Regions from separate parts of the Atlantibacter sp. genome, predicted to be linked through region 2. Evidence: predicted binding sites of a transcription regulator. Region 2 holds the regulator's gene; each other region holds the start of a gene.
The links. Region 2 encodes CRP, which controls carbon source genes, mostly activating them, when cyclic AMP is high. Its sites were predicted from a motif close to ATGTGANNNNNNTCACAT; they were not measured.
Positions count from the first base shown of each region.

Region 1 (5,682 bases), on a different contig from region 2:
TCCAGCGGTCGGGGTACTCGCGTGAGGCCAGTTTTAAGGTACTGCCGCAATACTCCGGCGGGCGGCGGTGCCAGCCGAAATCCCCTTCCGCCAGCCCGTCAGTGCCCTCTACACGCCAGTTGATGTAGTTATTTTTGGCGCAGGGTTCACCCGGCCAGGCCCAGACGTCATCCAGACTGGTGGCGATCAGGCCATTGGCGTACTGGAAGGTGTATTGCGTGATTCCATCGGTATGCTCGAAGGTGGTACGCGGATCGGTACGGCAAACGGCGGTGACTTTTACCGGGTCGCCAAACAGGAAGCGGAAAGCGTCGATATGGTGGATAGCCATCGCATACAGTTCGAGTTTTTTATATTGCTGAAGGAACTGCTGCCAGTCGGGGATGGCGCGCATATCAATGCTGGCAATCACCGGCGTGCCAATCAGCTGGTTATCAAGAATGTACTTCAGCGCCCGAATCGACGGGTCGTAGCGCATATTAGAGTTCACTGCGACAGGGATGCCGCTCTCTTTACTCAGGCGCACGATTTCGCGCCCGGCCTCCAGCGACATCGCCAGCGGCTTCTGGCAGAGAATGGCTTTGACGTTTTTCGCCGGAGAATTTTTACTGCAAATAAAACGCACAATCTCTAGCTGAATATGCGGCGGCACGGCGATATCGATAATCTCGATCTGCGGGTCGCACACCATCTCCTGCCAGATTGCATAGATTTTGGGAATGTTAAATGCCGTGGACAGCCGCTGGCTGTGGGCATTTTCCAGCGAGGTGATCCCGTATAGCGTAAACCCCGCTTTCTGGTACGCCACCAGATGGCAATGCTCGACGATAAATCCCGCGCCGATAATGCCGATTTTGTAGTCTGTTCTTTGCGGTAACGCCGGACGTGTCGCCTGCTCTAATAAGCGTTCTAACGAATCCATGATGCCCCCGTGATAGTGATGAAATGACTACGCGCGCGAGTTAAGCTGCGGAACATAATTCTCTTTAATCCGCTGGCGGCGCGTCACATAGGCAGGCAGCGGCTGGACGTTAGTGCCCTCGGCAAACCACGCGAACGGGTCGGTACTGGCCACCAGCGCGAAATTAGCCCACGGGTTGAATGAGCCGGAGCGAATAATCACTTTGGCTTTATAAGCGAGTTCATTACACAGCACTTCATGGCTGGCTTCGCTGAAATCTGTCCCGGAGCCGGTAAAGATATCCTGCACCTGACGGTACAGGTCCGCGTTACAGTCGCGCACTTCCCGGGCGAATTTAATGTCCTCAACAAACACTTCATGGCGCAGCACGCGCAGAATATCGGTCACGTCCGGAATGCCAGGCCAGAAACCGAGGTCGATGCGATTAGCGTGCGGCGGGATGGGGAACCCGGCGTCGGTGACGAGAATAATATCGGTATGGCCGAGGGTGGACAGCGCCGCCGCGAGTTGAGGATGTAGGATACGTTCAGGTCTCATAGTTATCTCTCCGAATTGAGTTTTTATAATTAACAACCGAGAAATTGTTCGACTTCTTTACGCGTTTTGTAGGAGGGCACGGTTTCCCAGTCGCAGCAGCACAGCGCGGCGGTGGCATTGGCGAAAAACGCCGCCTTTTCAATTGGCTGCCCTTCGCTTAATGCAACCGCCAGCCCGGCATTGAAGCTGTCTCCCGCGCCGTTGCTGTCTACCACCTCCACTTTGCAGGACGGGATTTCCAGGGTGTCGGTGCGGCTGAATACGGCACTGCCGGCTTCGCCCAGCGTCATCACCACATAGCGGCAGCCGGTCTCCAGCAGCAAATCGGCGATTTCGCGGTTGCTGCGCGCATCGTCCGGTGCCAGGCCCAGCGCCACGCGGGCTTCGGTTTCATTAGGGGTCAGGTAATCGATAGGGTGTAGGTTCACGCCGCGTAAATCCCGGGCGGGAGCCGGGTTAAGAATGGTGGTTTTGCCGAGCTGTTTGGCGAGATTTAGCCCGTAAAGTGCGGTCTCCAGCGGGATTTCCAGCTGCGCCAGCGCTACGCTGCTCTGCTCCATGAGCGCTTTCGCCTCGTCCACGTGCGCCGGGCTAAACAGTTTATTGGCCCCCATATCCACCACAATCACGTTGCGGGCCTGATTGTCTTTGATGATTAACCCGGCTCCGGTAGGCAGTTCAGGGGTTAAGGTCAACGCGTCGATATTCACGCCTTCGTCGCGCATCAGGGTCACGAATTCATGGCCAAACGTATCGTCACCGACGACGCCGGCGTAGGCTACTTTCGCCCCAAGCCGTGCCGCCTGCACCGCCATATCCGAGCCTTTCCCGCCCCAGGTCTGGCGAAAATCAGTGCCGATTAACGTCTCGCCCGCCATAGGAATGCGATCTGCCGTCATGACCAGCGCTTTGGCATAACTGCCAAGGATAAAAATACTCATCAGTAATTCCCCTTCTTGACTGACAGTGGCATAACACTGCGCCGCCGCAGTTACGCTTGCGGCGGCGACGTATTAATAAGCGTTGATATCCCCCGTCAGGCCTTTAACCAGTTCCGGCCCGGAGCTGGTGCCGACCAGTTCGGCCCCGGCTTCGAACATCGCTTTCATTTTTTCCAAGGTATTGACCTTACCTGATACTTTTACCCGGCACGGTAACTGAATATTGGCTTTGAGAAGCCGAACATCTTCTACCGTCGCTTCGCAACCGCCTTTGCCCCAGCCGCTGGACTGTTTCACCCAATCAATGCCTGCTTCAAAGGCATAACGGGTGGCTTTGATTTTCAACGCTTCTTCGGTGATGAAACCAAACTCCAGCATGGCTTTCACTTTCATCCCCAGGTCATGAGCCACGTGGGTCACGCTTTTCAGCTCGTTAAAATAGAGATCTTCCTGGCCGCCCAACAGATAGCCGGGGTTTGGCGGGAAGTCGAACTCATCGGCACCTTCTTTCGCCAGCTCGCGCACCACTGCTATTTTCATTGCCGTGGTGTCGTTAGCCATGGGGAAGTTGACCGTGGTTGCCACCCGCACGCCGCTGCCTTTCAGCATGTCTTTAGCAAGGGAAACCCAGCAGGGCGCAATCATGGCCGCATCAAACTGATACTGCATGCAGGTTTCCAGATGTTTAATCACCCCTTCGCGCGTCAGATCCGGGTTGACGTTGGTGTACTGAATCGCCCTGGCGACCTGGCGCGGATCGTTAAAATCAATCATGGAGAGCTCCTGTCTGGTAAGTAAAAAGCGTGTAAGTGTGCCGTGAAGATGTCGTTACTTTAGGCAGGATGGCGAATGAGCGTGATAGGCAGAATTCCCTGGAACATGGATGAAATTTTCATGTCAATGGAAATGTGAGTCAGGTCAAAAATTACTCACAGAGCAGTGCCTGCCGGGTGGCGAAAAATGCCACTATGCCAGGCGAAACGGGCAAACAAGAAACCAGGCCGCTATGCAGAAACAAAAGCAACGCACCCGAGCGATCGCCAACTGGTATCGGGGTTCTGACGAATTTTCCACCCTGATGAACTACCGGATTTTGCGCGCCGGGCATATTGAGACTGCGGCGGATTTCCACGTGCATCGTCAGTCGGTGGTGGGCCATGAATTGCTGTTTTGCCTGCGCGGCGCGGGGTTTATCCGGATTGAAGACAGGCTTTATCCGGTGCGCGAAGGGCAACTGGCCTGGCTGCCGGTGCGCTGGCCGCATGAGCATTACCCCGACAAACACTCTCCCTGGGCGATCCTCTGGCTGCGCATAGAAGGCTCAAAACTCAACAATATCATGCAGATAATGGACGTTCCTCAGCGGCCAGTTTTCCAGTTCGACAACCCACAAAAGATCGTTGAAATTTATCACCATATTTTCGACCAGATGAACAGCTATACCCTGGTGACCGATGCCCACTGCGATATGCTGTGCAGCCAGTTGATTTTTACCCTGCTGGAAAACCGCAGCCACGATGCCGCGCAATCTCAGGTGATCACCCATCGCGGGCTGGGCAAGCTGTTGTATCAGATCCACAGCCATTACAACGATGACTGGGATATCGAGAAGTTTATGCATTACTGCCAGGTAAGTAAGTCGCAGCTGTTCCGCTTATTCCAGACGACGTTCAACCAAAGCCCGTTGAAATGGCTGAAAAACTATCGTTTATCTCAGGCGCGAAGGCTGCTGGTCGAAACGCAGGAAAGCATCAGCCGGATTGCGGTGCAGGTGGGGTATAACGACCCGCTGCATTTCTCGCGGGATTTTCATCGTGCGGTTGGCCTTTCGCCCAGCGCGTTTCGCAAGCAGGAACAACTGGAAGGCGCACAGCAAAAAAAGGGCGATGCCTGAGCATCACCCTTTCTTATCAGACGCGAACAGTATCGTCGCCGTAGCCGATCCACTTATAGGTGGTGAGCGCTTCGAGGCCCATCGGCCCTCGCGCGTGCAGTTTCTGGGTACTGACCGCCACTTCCGCGCCCAGACCGAACTGTCCGCCGTCGGTAAAGCGCGTCGAGGCGTTGACGTACACCGCTGACGAGTCCACTTCATTGACGAAACGGTCGGCATTGCGCAGGGTGCGCGTCAGGATCGCGTCGGAATGCTGAGTGCCGTGCTCGCGGATATGGGCAATCGCGCCGTCAATGTCTGCCACCAGCTTGACGTTAATATCCAGCGACAGGAATTCATCGTCATACTCTTCCGGCTTCACTGCTACCAACTGCGCCGGGCCATTTTTCAGTTGCTCAAACGCGTAACTGTCCGCATGCAGCGTTACGCCGCTGGCAGCCATTTTTTCGCTCAGGGCAGGCAGGAAACGGTCAGCGATCCCCTGATGTACCAGCAGCGTTTCTACGGTGTTGCAAGTGCTCGGACGTTGGGTTTTGGCATTGACGATCACGTTCAACGCCGCGTCGATTTCCGCGCTCTCATCAACAAAAATATGGCATACGCCAATTCCGCCGGTGATCACCGGAATGGTGGACTGCTCGCGGCACAGCTTATGCAGGCCCGCGCCGCCGCGTGGGATCAGCATGTCGATGTACTTATCCATGCGCAGCATTTCAGAAACCAGCGCGCGATCCGGGCTTTCAATGGCCTGAACCGCACCCGCCGGTAATCCGCACTCTTCCAGCGCCTGCTGGATAACTTTTACCGTGGCGGCATTGGTACGCCAGGTCTCTTTACCGCCGCGCAAAATCGCTGCGTTGCCGGTCTTCAGGCACAGCGACGCCACATCCACCGTGACGTTCGGGCGGGCTTCATAAATCACGCCAATCACGCCGAGCGGCACCCGACGGCGCTCCAGGCGTAGCCCGCTGTCGAGCACGCCGCCGTCAATCACCTGCCCCACCGGGTCGGCAAGGTTGCACACCTGGCGCACGTCGTTGGCGATGGCGTGCAGCCGCTGAGGCGTCAGCGCCAGGCGGTCCTGCATGGCGTCGCTCAGGCCACTGGCTTTGGCTTCGGCCAGATCCTGCTGGTTGGCGCTCAGAATGGCGTCCGCCTGGGCTTCAAGATAATCGGCGATTTTCTCCAGCACGCGGTTTTTCTCGCGGCTCGATAACAGCGCCAGCTGGTAAGAAGCCGCTTTCGCCGCTTTACCCATTTGTTCAAGCATTGCAGGCTCCTTAAATGAGGATCAGGTCGTCGCGATGGACGGCGACCGGGCCATATTCATAACCGAGAATGGCGTCGATTTGTTGGGAGTGATGCCCGGCAATACGGCGCAGCGCATC
Region 1 covers NZ_DAMBQK010000024.1:66,895-72,576, forward strand. Annotated here, with positions in the region: gene RT120_RS18195 (Gfo/Idh/MocA family oxidoreductase) at 1-922, opposite strand, end outside; gene rbsD (D-ribose pyranase) at 950-1,459, opposite strand; gene RT120_RS18205 (ribokinase) at 1,489-2,400, opposite strand; gene deoC (deoxyribose-phosphate aldolase) at 2,473-3,174, opposite strand; gene RT120_RS18215 (AraC family transcriptional regulator) at 3,407-4,294, shown strand; gene proA (glutamate-5-semialdehyde dehydrogenase) at 4,311-5,564, opposite strand; gene proB (glutamate 5-kinase) at 5,575-5,682, opposite strand, start outside.
Region 1: a site for CRP is predicted at 3,307-3,324, ahead of deoC (deoxyribose-phosphate aldolase). Genes of this name have one in related genera too.

Region 2 (5,682 bases):
GCGCGCCTGGTGCTGGCGCTGATCGTCTGGCAGCGCCCTAACCTGCTGCTGCTTGATGAACCGACCAACCACCTCGATCTGGATATGCGCCAGGCATTGACCGATGCGCTGATTGAATTTGAAGGCGCGCTGGTGGTGGTCTCGCACGACCGCCATTTACTGCGTTCTACCACCGATGACCTGTATCTGGTGCATGACGGCAAAGTGGAAGCCTTCGACGGCGATCTGGAAGATTACCAGAAGTGGTTAAGCGACCTGCAAAAGCAGGAAAGCCAGCCGGCAGAAGCCGCAAAAGACAACGCCAACAGCGCCCAATCGCGTAAAGATCAGAAGCGCCGTGAGGCAGAGCTGCGCACCCTGACGCAGCCGCTGCGCAAAGAGATTATGCGTCTCGAAAAGCTGATGGAAAAACTCCAGCAGCAGCTTGCCGATGTGGAAGAACAGCTTGGCGACAGCACGTTATACGATCAAAGCCGTAAGGCCGATTTAACGGACTGCCTGCAACGCCAGGCCAAAACCAAAGGCGACCTGGAAAACTGCGAAATGGAATGGCTGGACGCTCAGGAGCAGTTGGAGCAACTGCTTCAGGAGCCATAATCACCGATGCCCTTCTTCGGCCAGCATCACGGGAAGGGCGAATACTCACGATGAACCTGTGCTATGGCTGAAATTACTCCTGCGGATTTAACCGAGAACGAAGAGACGTCGCGCCATTTTCGGCCTATGCCGGGCGTGCGCAATCCTCATCTGCAAACCATGCTGCCGCGCATCCTGCGGCGGCGGCTCCAGTTCACCCCGGTATGGCAGCGGCTGGATACGCCCGATGGCGATTTTGTCGATCTGGCCTGGAGCGAAGATCCAGAACAGGCGCGCCATAAACCCCGGCTGGTGATTTTCCACGGTCTGGAAGGCAGCCTGAACAGCCCTTACGCCCACGGACTGATCCAGGCGGCGAAAGCCCGCGGCTGGCTGGGGGTGGTAATGCATTTCCGGGGATGCAGCGGTGAACCGAATCGCATGCACCGCATTTACCATTCCGGCGAAACCGAAGACGGCCGCTGGTTTCTGGAGTGGGTCGCGCAACAGTTTGGCGAGCAGCCCACCGCGGCGGTAGGTTTTTCTCTCGGCGGCAATATGCTGGGCTGCATGTTGGCGAAGTATCCACAACTGCCGGTCAACGCGGCGGTGATTGTCTCCGCGCCGTTTGTGCTGGAACATTGCTGCTACCATATGGAAAAAGGCTTTTCCCGGGTCTATCAGCACTACCTGTTGAATTTGCTTAAGGCCAATGCCTCGCGCAAGCTGCTGGCTTATCCGGGTACGCTGCCGGTAGATATAGCCCAGTTGAAAGGGATCCGCCGCCTGCGTGAATTCGACGATTTGATCACCTCAAAAGCCCACGGTTTTGACGACGCCATCGATTATTACCGGCGCTGTAGCGCGATGCCGCTGCTGGCGTCGATTACCCAGCCTACACTTATCATTCATGCGCAGGACGACCCGTTTATGGATAGCCACGTTATCCCAGATATCGCCCAGCTACCGGCCAATATCGAATACCAGTTGACCGAATATGGCGGGCACGTGGGATTCGTAGGCGGTACCGCCCTGCGTCCGAAAATGTGGCTTGAAGCGCGCATTCCCGACTGGCTCACACCTTATCTGGATAAACCATGATTATTCCCTGGCAATCCCTCGACCCGGAAACGCTTGAAAACCTCATTGAAGCTTTTGTCTTGCGGGAAGGCACCGATTATGGTGAACATGAACGCTCGCTCAGCGATAAAGTCTCTCAGGTAAAGCACCAACTGGAACGCGGCGACGCGGTTCTGGTGTGGTCGGAACTGCATGAAACGGTCAACATCATGCCGCGCGATCAGTTTCGGGGGTAAGACCGCTCGCTGAACAATAAAAACCACTGGCGGCAGATCAGACCGCCAGAACTCATTCGCCTTGCACGGGTCTTATTTTCACGTCGCTACCCTAAGGAGTTGTTCCGCTATGTCTGCCCAACATCCGATCATCGCCGTTACCGGCTCCAGCGGGGCCGGGACCACCACCACCAGCCTCGCCTTTCGTAAGATTTTCGCCCAGCTCAACCTGCATGCCGCTGAAGTGGAAGGGGACAGCTTTCATCGCTATACCCGCCCTGAAATGGATATGGCGATCCGCAAAGCGCGCGACGTGGGCAGGCACATCAGCTATTTCGGGCCGGAGGCCAACGACTTTGGCCTGCTGGAACAGACTTTTAATCAGTACGGGCAAACCGGTACCGGGCAATCGCGTAAATATCTGCATACCTATGACGAAGCCGTACCCTGGAACCAGGTACCGGGTACTTTTACCCCCTGGCAACCGTTGCCCGAACCCACGGACGTGCTGTTTTACGAAGGGTTGCATGGCGGCGTGGTGACGCCCCATCATGATGTCGCGCGCCATGTGAATTTGCTGGTGGGCGTGGTGCCGATCGTCAACCTGGAATGGATCCAGAAGCTCATCCGTGACACCAGCGAACGCGGGCACTCCCGTGAAGCGGTGATGGATTCGGTCGTGCGTTCGATGGAAGACTACATCAACTTCATCACGCCGCAGTTCTCGCGTACCCATATTAACTTCCAGCGTGTCCCCACCGTTGATACATCAAACCCGTTTGCCGCGAAGGCAATTCCTTCGCTGGATGAGAGCCTGGTGGTGATTCACTTCAGGAACCTGGAAGGGATCGATTTCCCCTGGCTGCTGGCCATGTTGCAGGGCTCATTCATTTCCCACATCAATACATTAGTGGTGCCAGGCGGGAAAATGGGGTTGGCGATGGAGCTGATCATGCTGCCGCTGGTAAAAAGAATCATGGAAGGGCGAAAAATTTAAGGCGGCAACGCCGCCTTATTAAGCACTTATCCTTCAATCACTTCGTAGGAATGGGTGACGTTCACCGCTTTTTCCAGCATCAAGGCGACTGAACAATATTTCTCTGCCGACAGATCTACCGCACGGGACACCGCCGCGTCTTTTAACGCTTTACCGGTCACGATGAAATGCAGGTTGATGTGGGTAAAGTAGCGCGGCGCTTCTTCACGGCGCTCGGAGGTCAATTTCACCTCGCAGTCGGTGATGTCATGACGTCCTTTCTGAAGGATCGACACCACATCAATGGCGCTGCAACCGCCCGCCGCCATTAATACCATTTCCATCGGGCTGGGCGCTTTGTCACCGGAGTTGCCGTCCATTAAAACCTGGTGTCCTGAGGCGGACTCACCGAGAAAAGTTAACCCTTCTACCCACTTCACTCTTGCCTGCATTTTGGTTACTCCAGTGTTTCAAAATTACTGACAGATTACGCGGCTGTAACAAAACGCGCAACGGATGAGAGCCAGGTCAAGCTGAAACGAGACAATAGGAGACACTCACGTAAAGCTATGCTAAAACAGTCGGATGCTACAGCGATACATTGATGTAATGCATGTGTGCATACGACCACACCTATTACAGGCCACAGGACGTTAAAGGCCCCTTCTCCGGCCAGGAGAAGAGACGATTGCAAAAACCCAGAGGGTTATTATTGTTGCTCTCTGGAGTCAGCTTAAAACAGAGGATAACCGCGCATGGTGCTTGGCAAACCGCAAACAGACCCGACTCTCGAATGGTTCTTGTCTCATTGCCATATTCATAAGTACCCATCGAAGAGCACGCTGATTCACCAGGGTGAAAAGGCGGAAACGTTGTATTACATCGTTAAAGGCTCCGTGGCAGTGCTGATTAAAGATGAAGAGGGCAAGGAAATGATCCTCTCTTATCTGAATCAGGGCGATTTCATCGGCGAACTGGGATTGTTCGAAGAAGGTCAGGAACGCAGTGCCTGGGTTCGCGCCAAAACGGCGTGTGAAGTGGCAGAAATCTCTTATAAAAAATTCCGTCAGCTGATTCAGGTTAACCCTGACATCCTGATGCGTCTGTCTTCGCAGATGGCGCGCCGTCTGCAGGTGACGTCAGAGAAAGTGGGCAACCTCGCCTTCCTTGATGTCACTGGCCGCATCGCACAAACGCTGCTGAATCTGGCCAAACAGCCGGATGCCATGACCCACCCGGATGGTATGCAGATCAAAATTACCCGTCAGGAGATCGGCCAGATCGTCGGCTGCTCCCGCGAAACCGTTGGCCGCATTTTGAAAATGCTTGAAGATCAAAACCTGATCTCCGCCCACGGTAAGACCATTGTGGTTTACGGTACCCGCTAAACCCTGCGAAACGGCGTGGCAACACGCCGTCTCATCCGATCTCACCCATGTGGCGACGCCTGATCTACCACCCCGAAATCAACTACGCACTTCGTCAAACCCTGGTGTTGTGTTTGCCTGTGGCGGTGGGTCTGGTTCTGGGCCATCTGCAACAAGGTCTCCTGTTCTCCCTCGTTCCCGCCTGCTGCAACATCGCTGGCCTGGACACCCCGCACAAGCGCTTCTTTAAACGCCTGGTTATTGGCGGGTCACTGTTCGCGCTCAGCAGCCTGGCGATGCAGTTACTGCTGCTTAACGCCGTGCCGCTGCCACTGGCGCTCTCCGGGCTGGCGCTGATCCTGGGCGTAACGGCGGAAATCAGTCCGCTTCATGCTCGCCTGCTCCCGGCGTCGCTTATTGCAGCGATATTCACACTCAGCCTGGCGGGCTATATGCCGATGTGGGAGCCGCTGCTGCTGTATGCCTTGGGCACGCTGTGGTATGGGCTGTTTAACTGGTTCTGGTTCTGGGTGTGGCGCGAACAGCCGCTGCGCGAAACCCTGAGCCTGCTGTACCGCCAGTTGGCGGAATATTGCGAAGCCAAATACAGCCTGCTGACCCAGCATACCGATCCGCAAAGCGCGTTGCCGCCGCTGCTGGCACGCCAGCAAAAAACCGTCGACTTGATTACCCAGTGTTATCAGCAGCTACATATGCTGTCGACCGGTAAGCATCACGGCTATAAACGCCTGCTGCGCACTTTCCAGATCGCGCTGGATTTGCAGGAGCATATTTCCGTCAGCCTGCATCAGCCCGAAGAGGTGCAGAAACTGGTGCGCGAAAGCCACGCCGAGGCGGTGATCCGCTGGAATGCCCAGACGGTGGCGGCCCGCCTGCGGGAACGCGCCGACGATATCCTGTATCACCGTTACCCGAAGCGCTTTGAAATGGATAAGCAGATTGGCGCGCTGGAAAAAATTGCCCGCCAGCACCCCGATAACCCGGTGGGACAGTTCTGCGAATACCATTTCAGCCGTATCGCCAGAGTGCTGAAATCCCAGCGTCCACTGTATTCGCGCGATCTGATGGAAGATAAGCAGCGCCGCCTGCCCGTGCTGCGCGCGTTGAAAAGCTATCTGTCATTGAAGTCCACCGCCCTGCGCAGTTCCGCCCGTATCGCGGTGATGCTGAGCATTGCCAGCCTGGTGGGTAGCGCCCTGCACCTACCGAAACCCTACTGGATTTTAATGACCGTGATGTTCGTGACCCAGAACGGCTACGGCGCCACGCGGGTGCGTATTCTCCACCGAGCGGGCGGCACCATGGCCGGGCTTATCATCGCCGGGATCACTCTGCACTATCACGTTGCCGATGGCTACACCCTGCTGGCGATGTTGGTCATCACCATCGTGAGCTATCTCATCATCCGCAAAAATTACGGCTGGGCGACTATCGGCTTTACCGTCAC
Region 2 covers NZ_DAMBQK010000007.1:11,574-17,255, forward strand. Annotated here, with positions in the region: gene RT120_RS08635 (ABC transporter ATP-binding protein) at 1-597, shown strand, start outside; gene RT120_RS08640 (hydrolase) at 661-1,677, shown strand; gene RT120_RS08645 (YheU family protein) at 1,674-1,892, shown strand; gene RT120_RS08650 (phosphoribulokinase) at 2,002-2,868, shown strand; gene RT120_RS08655 (OsmC family protein) at 2,895-3,299, opposite strand; gene crp (cAMP-activated global transcriptional regulator CRP) at 3,603-4,235, shown strand; gene RT120_RS08665 (YccS/YhfK family putative transporter) at 4,283-5,682, shown strand, end outside.

Region 3 (5,682 bases), on a different contig from region 2:
CACCTCCGGCCAGGCCATCGGCGCTTCGTTGTATTTTACGACCCGGCTTAAATTTGGCACATTCAGCGCGCCGCGCCCGACCATAACCGCGTCACAACCCGTGGCCTGCAAACACGCCTGGCCGCTCTCCCAGTCCCAGATTTCGCCATTGGCGATCACCGGAATCGACAGGCGTTGGCGAATTTCACCAATTGCCGCCCAGTTGATGCGCTCGGCTTTATAACCATCCTCTTTGGTGCGGCCATGCACCACCAGTTCGGTAGCGCCCGCCTGCTGCACCGCATCGGCGATGTCGAACTGACGGGCGTCGCTGTCCCAGCCGAGGCGTACTTTCACCGTCACCGGTAAGTTTGCCGGGACCGCTTCACGCATCGCCTTCGCGCCGCGATAAATCAGATCGGGATCTTTGAGCAATGTCGCCCCGCCGCCGCTGCCGTTAACCAGCTTTGAGGGACAGCCGCAGTTAAGGTCCACACCCCAGGAGCCCAGCTCCACCGCGCGGGCGGCGTTTTCCGCCAGCCACTGCGGGTGCTGGCCTAAAAGTTGAATGCGCACTAACGTGCCCGACGGGGTGCGGCTCTGGTGATGCAGTTCCGGGCAGAGTTTATAGAAGGATTTTGCTGGCAGCAGGCTATCCACCACGCGCAGGAATTCCGTGACGCACAGATCGTAATCGTTCACGTCCGTTAACAGTTCACGTACCAGGGAATCCAGTACGCCTTCCATTGGCGCCAGTAATACACGCATAGCCGACCTCAGTAAAAAAGAGGCGCTATGGTAGCGCCTGGCGGCAAGAAGGGAAATGCATTTTACGCGATGCCATTGAGCCCGCCCGCTACGCCGGGTATGCTGGCAAAAAATATAAAAATGCTGCACCTGCACCTCCCTCTTTTACCCCCTAAATAATTCAAGTTGCAGGACAAAGCCTAAAGGGCTTTGAACAGCGCTTGCGCTGGCCCCGAAGGGGCGAAGCCGAAGGCTGAGTCACGCGGCGACGTAGCGAATCCCCAGGCGCTTACATCAGTAAGTGACTGGGGTGAGCGAGTCAAGCCAACGCATCTGCAACGTGAAGAATGACGGGGATAATACCTGACAAGGCTTGCAACTGTGCTCGCCAGGCATACTTTTGATGCCATAAAATCATGATGTGATCTGTAGCACACAATTTTCTTTAATTGTATGATGAATGCATTCCAACAAGGTTATTGATATGAGCACTATGCTGACCACAATCTGGCACTTTGTCCGTGCGTTTATCCTGATTTATGCCTGTTTGTATGCGGGTATCGCCCTGGCGGCACTGCTGCCTATCACCATTCCCGGCAGCATTATCGGCATGCTGATTATGTTTCTCCTGCTGTCGCTCCAGATCCTCCCGTCGAAATGGGTAAAACCCGGCTGTAACGTGCTGATTCGCTATATGGCGCTGTTGTTTGTGCCGGTAGGGATTGGCGTAATGCAGTATGTCGATGTGCTGAAAGCACAGTTCGGCCCGGTGGTGGTGTCATGCTTTATCAGTACCCTGGTGGTCTTTTTGGTGGTGAGCTGGAGTTCGCATCTGGTGCACGGCCAGCGCAAAGTCATCGGCCAGCAGGAGCCTAAACAATGATTGAGCATATCTGGTGGTCGCTGCCGTTAACCCTGGTGGTATTTTTCGCGGCCCGTAAGCTGGCGGCAAAATTAAAAACTCCGCTGCTGAACCCGTTACTGGTATCGATGGTGGTAATTATCCCGCTGTTGGTGTTCACCCATACGCCTTACGATCACTATTTCCAGGGCAGCAAAATCCTCAATGATTTGCTGCAACCCGCCGTGGTGGCGCTGGCGTTTCCACTGTATGAGCAACTTCACCAGATCCGCGCGCGCTGGAAATCGATCATCACCATTTGCTTTATTGGCAGTATGGTAGCGATGTTAACCGGCACCTCCGTGGCGCTGCTGATGGGCGCATCCCCGGAAATCGCCGCATCAGTGTTGCCAAAATCCGTCACCACGCCGATTGCGATGGCGGTGGGCGGCAGCCTCGGTGGCATTCCAGCTATCAGCGCGGTGTGCGTGATTTTCGTCGGGATTTTGGGCGCGGTCTTTGGCCATAGCCTGCTGAATATCATGCGCATTCGCACCAAATCGGCGCGCGGCCTGGCGATGGGCACCGCCTCGCACGCCCTGGGTACCGCCCGCTGCGCGGAGCTGGACTATCAGGAAGGCGCGTTTAGTTCGTTGGCGCTGGTGATTTGCGGGATTATCACTTCACTCATTGCCCCGTTTTTATTCCCGGTGATCCTGGCGTTCTGGTCGTAAAATTTGCGAGATGTCGCGCAAATTTGTATGAAAGAATTTTTGTTGCATAAATAACGAGATGCACGTCACATATCAAGCCTCTCTGGCTCCGTAAACTACGGATCCAGTAACCGATATAAAGAGGCCTTGCCATGCATTCACGATTTCATACTGCCTTTGCCGGGCTTTCTCAGCCTCTGCAAACCGCGCTTGCTCCCCTGCTGGATGACGAACATTTTCCAGCGATGCTGACTGCCGGGCAGTCTCAGCAGATCCAACGCCAGTGCGGGCTCAACGAAGACGAACTGGCGTTCGCTTTACTGCCGCTCGCGGCAGCGTATGCCGAAACCCCCATCTCCCATTTTAACGTTGGGGCTATCGCACGCGGCGTTAGCGGAAATTTATGGTTTGGTGCGAACATGGAATACCCGGGCATCGCGCTGCAACAGACTATCCACGCCGAACAAAGCGCCATTACTCACGCCTGGATGAGCGGCGAAACCGGTCTGCGGGCGATTACCGTTAACTACACCCCGTGCGGGCACTGCCGCCAGTTTATGAATGAACTGAACAGCGGCCTCGATTTGCATATCCATTTACCTGGTCGCGCCGCCGCCAGGCTGAAAGACTATTTGCCAGACGCTTTCGGCCCGCGCGATCTGGATATCAAAACCACCATTTTCGACGCGGAAGACCACGGCTTTGCGGTAGAAGGCGATGCGTTGAGCCAACAGGCGATTAAAGCGGCCAACCGCAGCCACGCGCCCTACACCCAGTCGCCCTGTGGCCTGGCGATGGAATTGCGCGACGGCACTCTCCTCACCGGCAGCTACGCTGAAAACGCGGCATTCAATCCTTCCCTGCCGCCGTTACAGGCCGCGCTGAACCTGGTGATCCTCAAGGGTTATGGCTTTGCGGATATCCAGCGCGCCATTCTCGCTGAACTGCCGAATGGCAATATCAGCCAGTGGGCACCGACGGTTTCAACTCTTAACGGTCTGGGCTGCCACAATGTCGATCGGGTGCTGCTGGCCTGACGCGTAACGCCACACCGTGCGGAATGCTTAATTTTAATCCACCCGCACGGTGAGCGGTTGCGCTCGCCTGGCGGGTAAAGTAGCCTTGATGGCAATTTTCCTGTTCCGAGCCACCTGAATGTTGAAGCGCCTGTTGTACAGCCTGGTTGTGTTTATCGGCTTACTGCTGTTAGCGGCGCTGCTTCTCGATCGCTGGATAAGCTGGAAAACCTCCCCTTACGTCTATGACGAATTGCAGGACCTACCCTACCGCCAGGTGGGCGTGGTGCTGGGCACCGCCAAGTATTACCGCACCGGTGTCATTAACCAGTACTACCGCTACCGCATCCAGGGTGCGATCAACGCCTATAACAGTGGCAAAGTGAATTACCTGCTACTGAGCGGCGATAATGCGCTGCAAAGCTACAACGAACCGATGACCATGCGTAAGGATCTGATCGCCGCTGGGGTCGATCCGGCAGACATCGTGCTGGATTACGCCGGGTTCCGTACCCTGGACTCTATCGTTCGCACCCGCAAAGTGTTCGACACTAACGACTTCATTATCATCACCCAACGTTTCCATTGCGAGCGGGCGCTGTTTATCGCCCTGCACATGGGGATTCAGGCCCAGTGTTACGCGGTGCCTTCGCCGAAAGATATGCTGACGGTGCGGGTCCGGGAATTTGGCGCGCGGCTTGGCGCACTTGCCGATCTGTATATTTTCAAACGCGAACCGCGCTTTTTAGGGCCGCTGGTGCCGATCCCGGCGCTGCACGATGTGCCGGACGATGCGCAGGGCTACCCGGCAGTGACGGCGGAACAGCTACTCGAACTGCAAAAGGCGAAATAACGGCGTTTTGTTGACCGTATCGTTCTCCTCCATTCTGAATTATTCATTTCCGGTTATCCCGGAAACTGTCCTCATTTATACAGCGTCTACACTGACTTATGCGCAACGCGTGTGTCACACGCCGTCAAAAGGGAATAACTATGCTGATGGGAAAAACCTCAAAAATACTTTTCGCGCTGATACTGGCGCTGGTCACGCTGGCACTCTGGAGCATTTTACGCCCCTGGTTCTCCTCGTTACTTTGGGCCGCTATTCTCGCCGTCATTTTTTACAAAATGAAAATTTGGTTGAGCCGTGCTACCGGGGGCCGCAATGGCCTGGCGGCGCTGCTGACACTGGTGGTGATCTGCTTAATTGTTTTCACGCCGTTAGCGATTATCGCCTCGTCGCTGGCGCGGGAATTTAATACCGTCTATCAGAACCTGCAAAGCGACAACGCCAATATCGCCAGGCTGTTTTACGAATATCTCGGCTATCTGCCTGACTGGGCGCGTGGCCTGCTGGCGGAATACCAGCTCGATAACCTTACCGATATCCGCAGCAAACTGTCCGACGTTGCCATGAAGGGTAGCCAGTATGCCGCTGGCAGCGTTTTGCTGATCAGTAAAAACACCTTTAGCCTGGCGGTAGGATTCGGCGTGATGCTGTACCTGCTGTTCTTCTTCCTGAAAGACGGCGCGCGGCTGGTGGAACTGGCGTTTAAAGCAATCCCGCTGGAAAACAACATGAAATACCGCCTGTTCGCCCGCTTTGCCGCCGTGGCACGCGCCACGGTAAAAGGCACCGTGGTGGTCGCAGTGGTTCAGGGCGCGTTAGGGGGCATCGCGTTTTACTTTGCGGGCATTGAAGCCAGCCTGCTGTGGGGCGCGCTGATGGCGTTCCTGTCGCTGATCCCCGCGGTGGGGACGGCATTGGTGTGGATCCCGGCGGCGATATACCTGTTCGCCACGGGTTTGATTATAAAAGGCTTGTTACTGACGCTGTGGTTTGTGGTGGTGGTTGGCCTGTCGGACAATATTCTGCGTCCACTGCTGGTAGGTAAAGACATCCGCATGCCGGACTGGCTGATCCTGATCACGACCCTGGGCGGGCTAAGCATTTACGGCATCAACGGCTTTGTGATTGGCCCGATGGTCGCGGCGCTGTTTGTCACCTGCTGGAACTATTTCTATCAGGCTGACCAGGAGAAACGGCGGCTGAATGGCGATGAATCGAAAGTGCCTGCCCAGCAGGAGATTACCCCGCCTAAGCGCTAATACAAAAAAAGCCCCCGAATGTCGGGGGCTGGACGAAACAAGTCAATATTACTTCTTACGGGCGTATTTCAGGGAATCCAGGGCAACCGCGAAGATGATGATTGCGCCTTTGATGATGTACTGCCAGTACGGGTTCACGCCGATATAGGTCAGGCCGTAGTTGATAACCGTAAAGATGATCACACCGGTTACCACACCAATCACTGTACCCACGCCGCCGCTGAACGACACGCCGCCAACTACGCACGCGGCAATCGCATCCAGTTCATACATAAAG
Region 3 covers NZ_DAMBQK010000001.1:243,791-249,472, reverse strand. Annotated here, with positions in the region: gene dusC (tRNA dihydrouridine(16) synthase DusC) at 1-747, opposite strand, end outside; gene RT120_RS01145 (CidA/LrgA family protein) at 1,211-1,609, shown strand; gene RT120_RS01140 (CidB/LrgB family autolysis modulator) at 1,606-2,301, shown strand; gene cdd (cytidine deaminase) at 2,433-3,317, shown strand; gene sanA (outer membrane permeability protein SanA) at 3,436-4,149, shown strand; gene RT120_RS01125 (AI-2E family transporter) at 4,290-5,405, shown strand; gene mglC (galactose/methyl galactoside ABC transporter permease MglC) at 5,454-5,682, opposite strand, start outside.
Region 3: a site for CRP is predicted at 2,355-2,372, ahead of cdd (cytidine deaminase). Genes of this name have one in related genera too.

Region 4 (5,682 bases), on a different contig from region 2:
AACGCAACAGCAGAAACCAGGGTAGCCAGTTTTTTCATGTTCATAGTCAGATGTCCTGTAGAGTAATCAGTTACTGCTTTTTGTTGTCTACCAGTACCGCCAGCAGAATGACGACTGCTTTAACGATCATCTGGTAATAGGAAGAAACACCTAATAAATTCAGTCCGTTGTTCAGGAAGCCGAGGATCAGCGCACCGATCAGCGTCCCCACAATACGGCCTTTACCGCCCGCCAGGCTGGTACCGCCCAGCACCACCGCCGCGATGGCATCCAGCTCATAGCCAGTACCGGCCGTCGGCTGTGCGGAAGACAGACGCGCCACTTCAATAACACCCGCCAGCGCGGCCAACATGCCGGACAGCGAATAAACGATGATTTTGATTTTATTAACGCTGATGCCGGACAGACGCGTCGCCGCTTCGTTACCGCCCAGTGCATAAATATAACGGCCCAGACGGGTGTGATGCAGCATATACCAGGCGGCGAGAAAGACGACCGCCATGATCCACACCGGCGTCGGGATGCCCAGCGGGCGACCGATACCAAACCAGCCAAACAGATCGGCGTTGTCAGAGAACCCGGTGTTAATCGGGCTACCGTCGGTGTACACCATGGTCACGCCGCGCAGCAGCAGCATCATCACCAGGGTAGCGATAAACGCCTGCACGCGTCCTTTGGCAACAATAACGCCAGTCACGCCGCCAATCGCCGCACCGAGCGCCAGCGCGCCCGCCACAGCCACCAGCGCGTTCACTTCCAGGCCTACGATTGAGGCGGCGACCGCGCCGGTTAACGCCAGCAGGGAACCGACGGACAGGTCGATACCTGAGGTGAGGATAACCAGTGTCATGCCTACCGCCATAATGGCGTTGACCGACGTTTGTTGCAGGATGTTGAACAGGTTATTAACGGTAAAGAAGTTCGGGCTCATGGTGGAGACCACCGCGATCAGCACCAGCAGGGCAATCAGCGATTTTTGCTCTAACAGCCACGCTTTAGTGAAATAGCGACGGCCAGTGATAGTCTGGGTACTCATTGTCATACTCCTGCGCGGTTTAGCTTGCCAACAGCCGCCGCCATCAGCACTTCCTGAGTGGCCTGCTCGCGTGTGAACTCACCGCCGAGATGCCCCTCGTGCATCACCATGATGCGATCGCTCATGCCCAGCACTTCTGGCATCTCAGACGAGACCAGAATGATGCTTAAGCCCTCAGCTTTGAACTGGTTGATTAACTGGTAGATCTCTTTCTTGGCACCGACATCGACGCCGCGCGTCGGCTCATCAAGGATCAGCACTTTCGGACGGGTCATCAGGCCGCGGGCAATCGCCACTTTCTGCTGATTACCGCCGGAGAGCAAACCGATCGCCTGTTCCATTGACGGGGTTTTGACGTTGAACAGCCGGATAAAATCGCTGACTGCCTGCTGCTCGTCCTGATGCTTCAGGCCGCCACCGCTGCGGCTGAAATAGCGCAACGCGGTCAGAGACATGTTCTCTTTTACCGACATGCCCAGCACTAAACCATCGCGCTTACGGTCTTCAGAGATATAAACGATGCCGTTCGCCAACCCATCCTGCGGAGAGCGGGTCACGACTTCATGGCCGTCGAGCGTGACGTATCCGCTGGTGCGCGGCAACGCGCCGTACAGCACTTTCATCAGCTCAGTACGCCCTGCGCCCATCAGCCCGGCTACGCCAAGGATTTCCCCTTTGCGTAAGCTAAAGGAAACATTGTTAACGCCAGGCCCGCACAGATTATCGACTTTCAGACGCACCTCACCCGGCGCTTTGTCCAGGTGTGGATACTGATCTTCGAGCTTGCGACCCACCATCATTTCAATCAGCGTGTCTTCGGTCAGCGTCGCCACTTCACGTTCGGCAATGAATTGCCCGTCGCGGAATACCGTAACATCATCGCAGATCTCGAAAATTTCTTTCATGCGGTGGGAAATATAGACAATGCCACGCCCCTGGGCCTTCAGCTCGCGGATCACGCGGAACAGCGATTCGGTTTCGGTATCCGTCAGGGCGTCGGTAGGTTCGTCCATGATGATGACTTTGGATTCAAAGCTCAGCACCTTGGCAATTTCCACCATCTGCTGATCGCCAATAGACAGTTCGCCCACCAGTCGGTGGCTGTTAAAGCGCAGGTTCAGTTTGGCGAGCAGCTTGTCGGCTTCGGCATACATGGTTTTCCAGTCGATTTTGCCAAACCGGTTAACAAATTCGCGGCCCAGGAAGATGTTCTCCGCAATAGTCAGTTGCGGGATCAGGTTAAGTTCCTGGTGGATAATGCCGATGCCCGCTTCCTGAGACGATTTCGGACCGTTGAAAGTCGTTTCCTGGCCCAGCCATTTCAGCGAGCCGGCATCACGTTGATAGATGCCGGTCAGCACTTTCATCATGGTGGATTTACCGGCACCGTTTTCGCCGACCAATGCCATAACGCGGCCTGAATAGACATTCAGCGCCGCGCCGGAAAGGGCTTTTACACCGGGGAATGACTTATCAATCCCCTTAAGTTGCAGTAATGCGTCCATGTCGGCCTCAGAAAGTTACGCCGGCACAGAGAATAATATTCGCATACGGGGAGCATTCCCCGCTGCGAATGACCGCCTGGCTGGCAGCGGTGTTTACTTTGAACTGTTCATGCGTGATGTAACGAATTTCAATGGTATTTCCCTGGTGTTGTTGCAGTTGCTCAATATGGCTGAGCAACGTTTCGTGGAGCTGCGGATTGTGTTGTTTAATTTCCAGCGCAAGGATCGCCGCTTCAACCTGCATCTCGGTAGTCACCACATCCAACACCTGCATAAAGGTGGGGACGCCCTGAGTCAGTGCCAGGTCGACACGCTCAGTCGTTTTCGGGATGGGCAACCCGGCATCACACACAACAACCGTATCGGTATGACCGAGACGTGAGATGACCCGAGAGATGTCAGCATTTAAAACGGTGCCTTTTTTCATGTCTTTGCTCCACTAGCGAAACGTTTCGCTGACTGAAGTGTAGTGAAGAAGGCGAACAGGAAACAATCGGCGCGTTATAGAAATGTGATCGCCATCGAAACGTTTCGCTCGTTATTGTTGCAGGACAGCAGAAAGAAAAACGCCCCTTCACAGAAGAGGCGTTGAAAAATTAAATTTCTACCTGAGTCCCGAGTTCTATAACCCGGTTAGGCGGGATTTCAAACTGATCGGGGGCGCGCAACGCGTTACGCTGCAACAGCAGGAACAGCTTGCCGCGCAGGCGCAGATACCACGGGCGTTTACCGATAATCAGCGATTCATGGGACATAAAGAACGAGGTTTCCATCATCCGGCAACTCAGCCCTTCCAGCCCACAGCGGTGGAACACCTCTTCCACGTTCGGCGTTTCGCGCCAGCCGTAACTGGCTACCACGCGCCAGAAAGTGGGCGATAGCTGTTCGATGGCCACGCGGCGTACATTGTGCACGTAAGGCGCATCTTCTGTACGCAGGGTCAGCAGGATCACACGTTCGTGCAGCACTTTGTTGTGCTTGAGGTTATGCAACATCGCGAACGGAATGACGTTCAACGCCCTGGACATGTACACCGCCGTGCCCGGCACGCGCACCGGCGGGGATTTTTCCAGCGAGGCGATCATCGCTTCCAGGGAGTTACCGTGCTCATGCATCCGGCGCAGCAGACGAAAGCGCTCGCTTTTCCAGGTGGTCATGATGATAAACATCACCAGGCCTAACGTCAGTGGCAGCCAGCCGCCGGACAGCAGCTTCGACAGGTTAGCCGAGAACAGCGACACATCAATGCACATAAACCCAACGAACATCACCCCGAGCAGGATTTTGCTCCAGTGCCAGTTTTTATTGGCAACGGTGGTGAACAGAATTGAGGTCAAGACCATGGTGCCCGTTACCGCAATACCGTAGGCCGCCGCCAGGTTACTGGAGTGTTCAAAGCTGACGATAACAATCACTACCGCGAAATAGAGCATCCAGTTAATGGCCGGAATATAAATCTGCCCGGACTCCATTTCTGAAGTGTGGATGATGCGCATCGGCGAAAGATAGCCCAGACGCACGGCCTGGCGCGTCAGGGAGAACACGCCGGAGATCACTGCCTGCGAGGCGATAACCGTCGCCAGGGTGGCGATAATCAGCAGTGGGATCAGCGCCCAGTCGGGAGCCAGTAAAAAGAACGGGTTCTTAATCGCTTCCGGCGTTTTCAGCAGCAGCGCGCCCTGGCCGAAATAGTTCAGCACCAGCGAAGGCAGCACCACGCTAAACCACGCGATACGGATCGGCAGCTTACCGAAGTGGCCCATGTCGGCATACAGCGCCTCAACGCCGGTGATCGACAGCACCACCGCGCCCAGCGCGAAGAAAGAAACCGTCTTGTATTCCACGAAGAAATGCACCGCCCATATTGGGTTTAATGCGTGCAGCACTTCCGGGTTGGCGATGATACTGCGCACGCCCAATACCGCCAGAATCAAAAACCAGGCCAGCATAATCGGCGCGAACAGTTTACCCACCATCCCGGTGCCATGCTTCTGGATCATAAACAGCAGGGTCAGGACGATAATCGACAGCGGCACAATATAGGGGTCGAGCGATGGCGCGGCGATTTCCAGACCCTCGATGGCGGACATCACCGAAATGGCCGGTGTGATAACCACCTCGCCATAAAAGAAGCTGCCGCCAATCAGGCCCAGAATAACCAGCCAGGATGTCGCTTTAGCTGAGGTATTACGCCCTGCCAGCGACATTAGCGTCAGTATCCCACCTTCACCGGCGTTGTCGGCGCGCATCACGAAGGTCAGATATTTAATGGAAACCACTAAAATCAGCAGCCAAAAAATCAGGGAGAGGAAGCCAAAAACGGCATCCCGTTCTACGCCAAAACCAAACTGGCCGGAAAGGCATTCTCTTAACGTATAAAGTGGGCTGGTCCCGATATCGCCGTACACCACCCCGATTGCTGCAAGCGTTATCGCCGGCAGCGGTTGCTTATTATCAGCGCTCATAGACTAATCTTTTGTTAGAAAACAGTTGTGTGCTTAGTCCCTTGGCCCACAAAAAGCGCACAGTATGCACGATTAACGGCAAAATCGTACCCCTAAATAGAATCCAGCCTGTCCACGTCAAAAAAATACCCCTAAACTTCGTACTCCTTTTTGACGATAACCGCCCTCATCACTTCGGATTAGCGAATTATCGTTGCATCACAATTTTCCTGAGTATGCGACAGAGATTAAAAAGTGGCGATTGACTTACCTGGAGCGGGCCGCAGGGCTTGTCTCGCGACCAAAACTGCAGGTATATAATTGCATCTTAAGCCGTTTCCTCAGGGTAAGGACGCAAACTAATTATGGCTCAACCCCATTTGTTGGCTGAAAGAATTTCAAGACTCGCATCCGCACTGGAAAAAGGGCTTTTCGAACGCAGCCACGCAATACGTCTTTGCCTGTTAGCCGCATTGAGCGGCGAGAGCGTCTTTTTATTAGGCCCACCGGGCATCGCCAAAAGCCTGATTGCCCGCCGCCTCAAGTTTGCTTTCGTACACGCCCGCGCTTTTGAATATCTGATGACCCGCTTTTCCACGCCTGAAGAAGTATTCGGCCCGCTATCTATCCAGGCGCTGAAGGACGAAGGGCGTTATGAGCGGTTGACCCAGGGTTACCTTCCCGAAGCGGAGATCGT
Region 4 covers NZ_DAMBQK010000026.1:5,141-10,822, forward strand. Annotated here, with positions in the region: gene rbsB (ribose ABC transporter substrate-binding protein RbsB) at 1-44, opposite strand, end outside; gene rbsC (ribose ABC transporter permease) at 71-1,036, opposite strand; gene rbsA (ribose ABC transporter ATP-binding protein RbsA) at 1,039-2,541, opposite strand; gene rbsD (D-ribose pyranase) at 2,549-2,968, opposite strand; gene kup (low affinity potassium transporter Kup) at 3,138-5,006, opposite strand; gene ravA (ATPase RavA) at 5,351-5,682, shown strand, end outside.
Region 4: a site for CRP is predicted at 3,051-3,068, ahead of rbsD (D-ribose pyranase). Genes of this name have one in related genera too.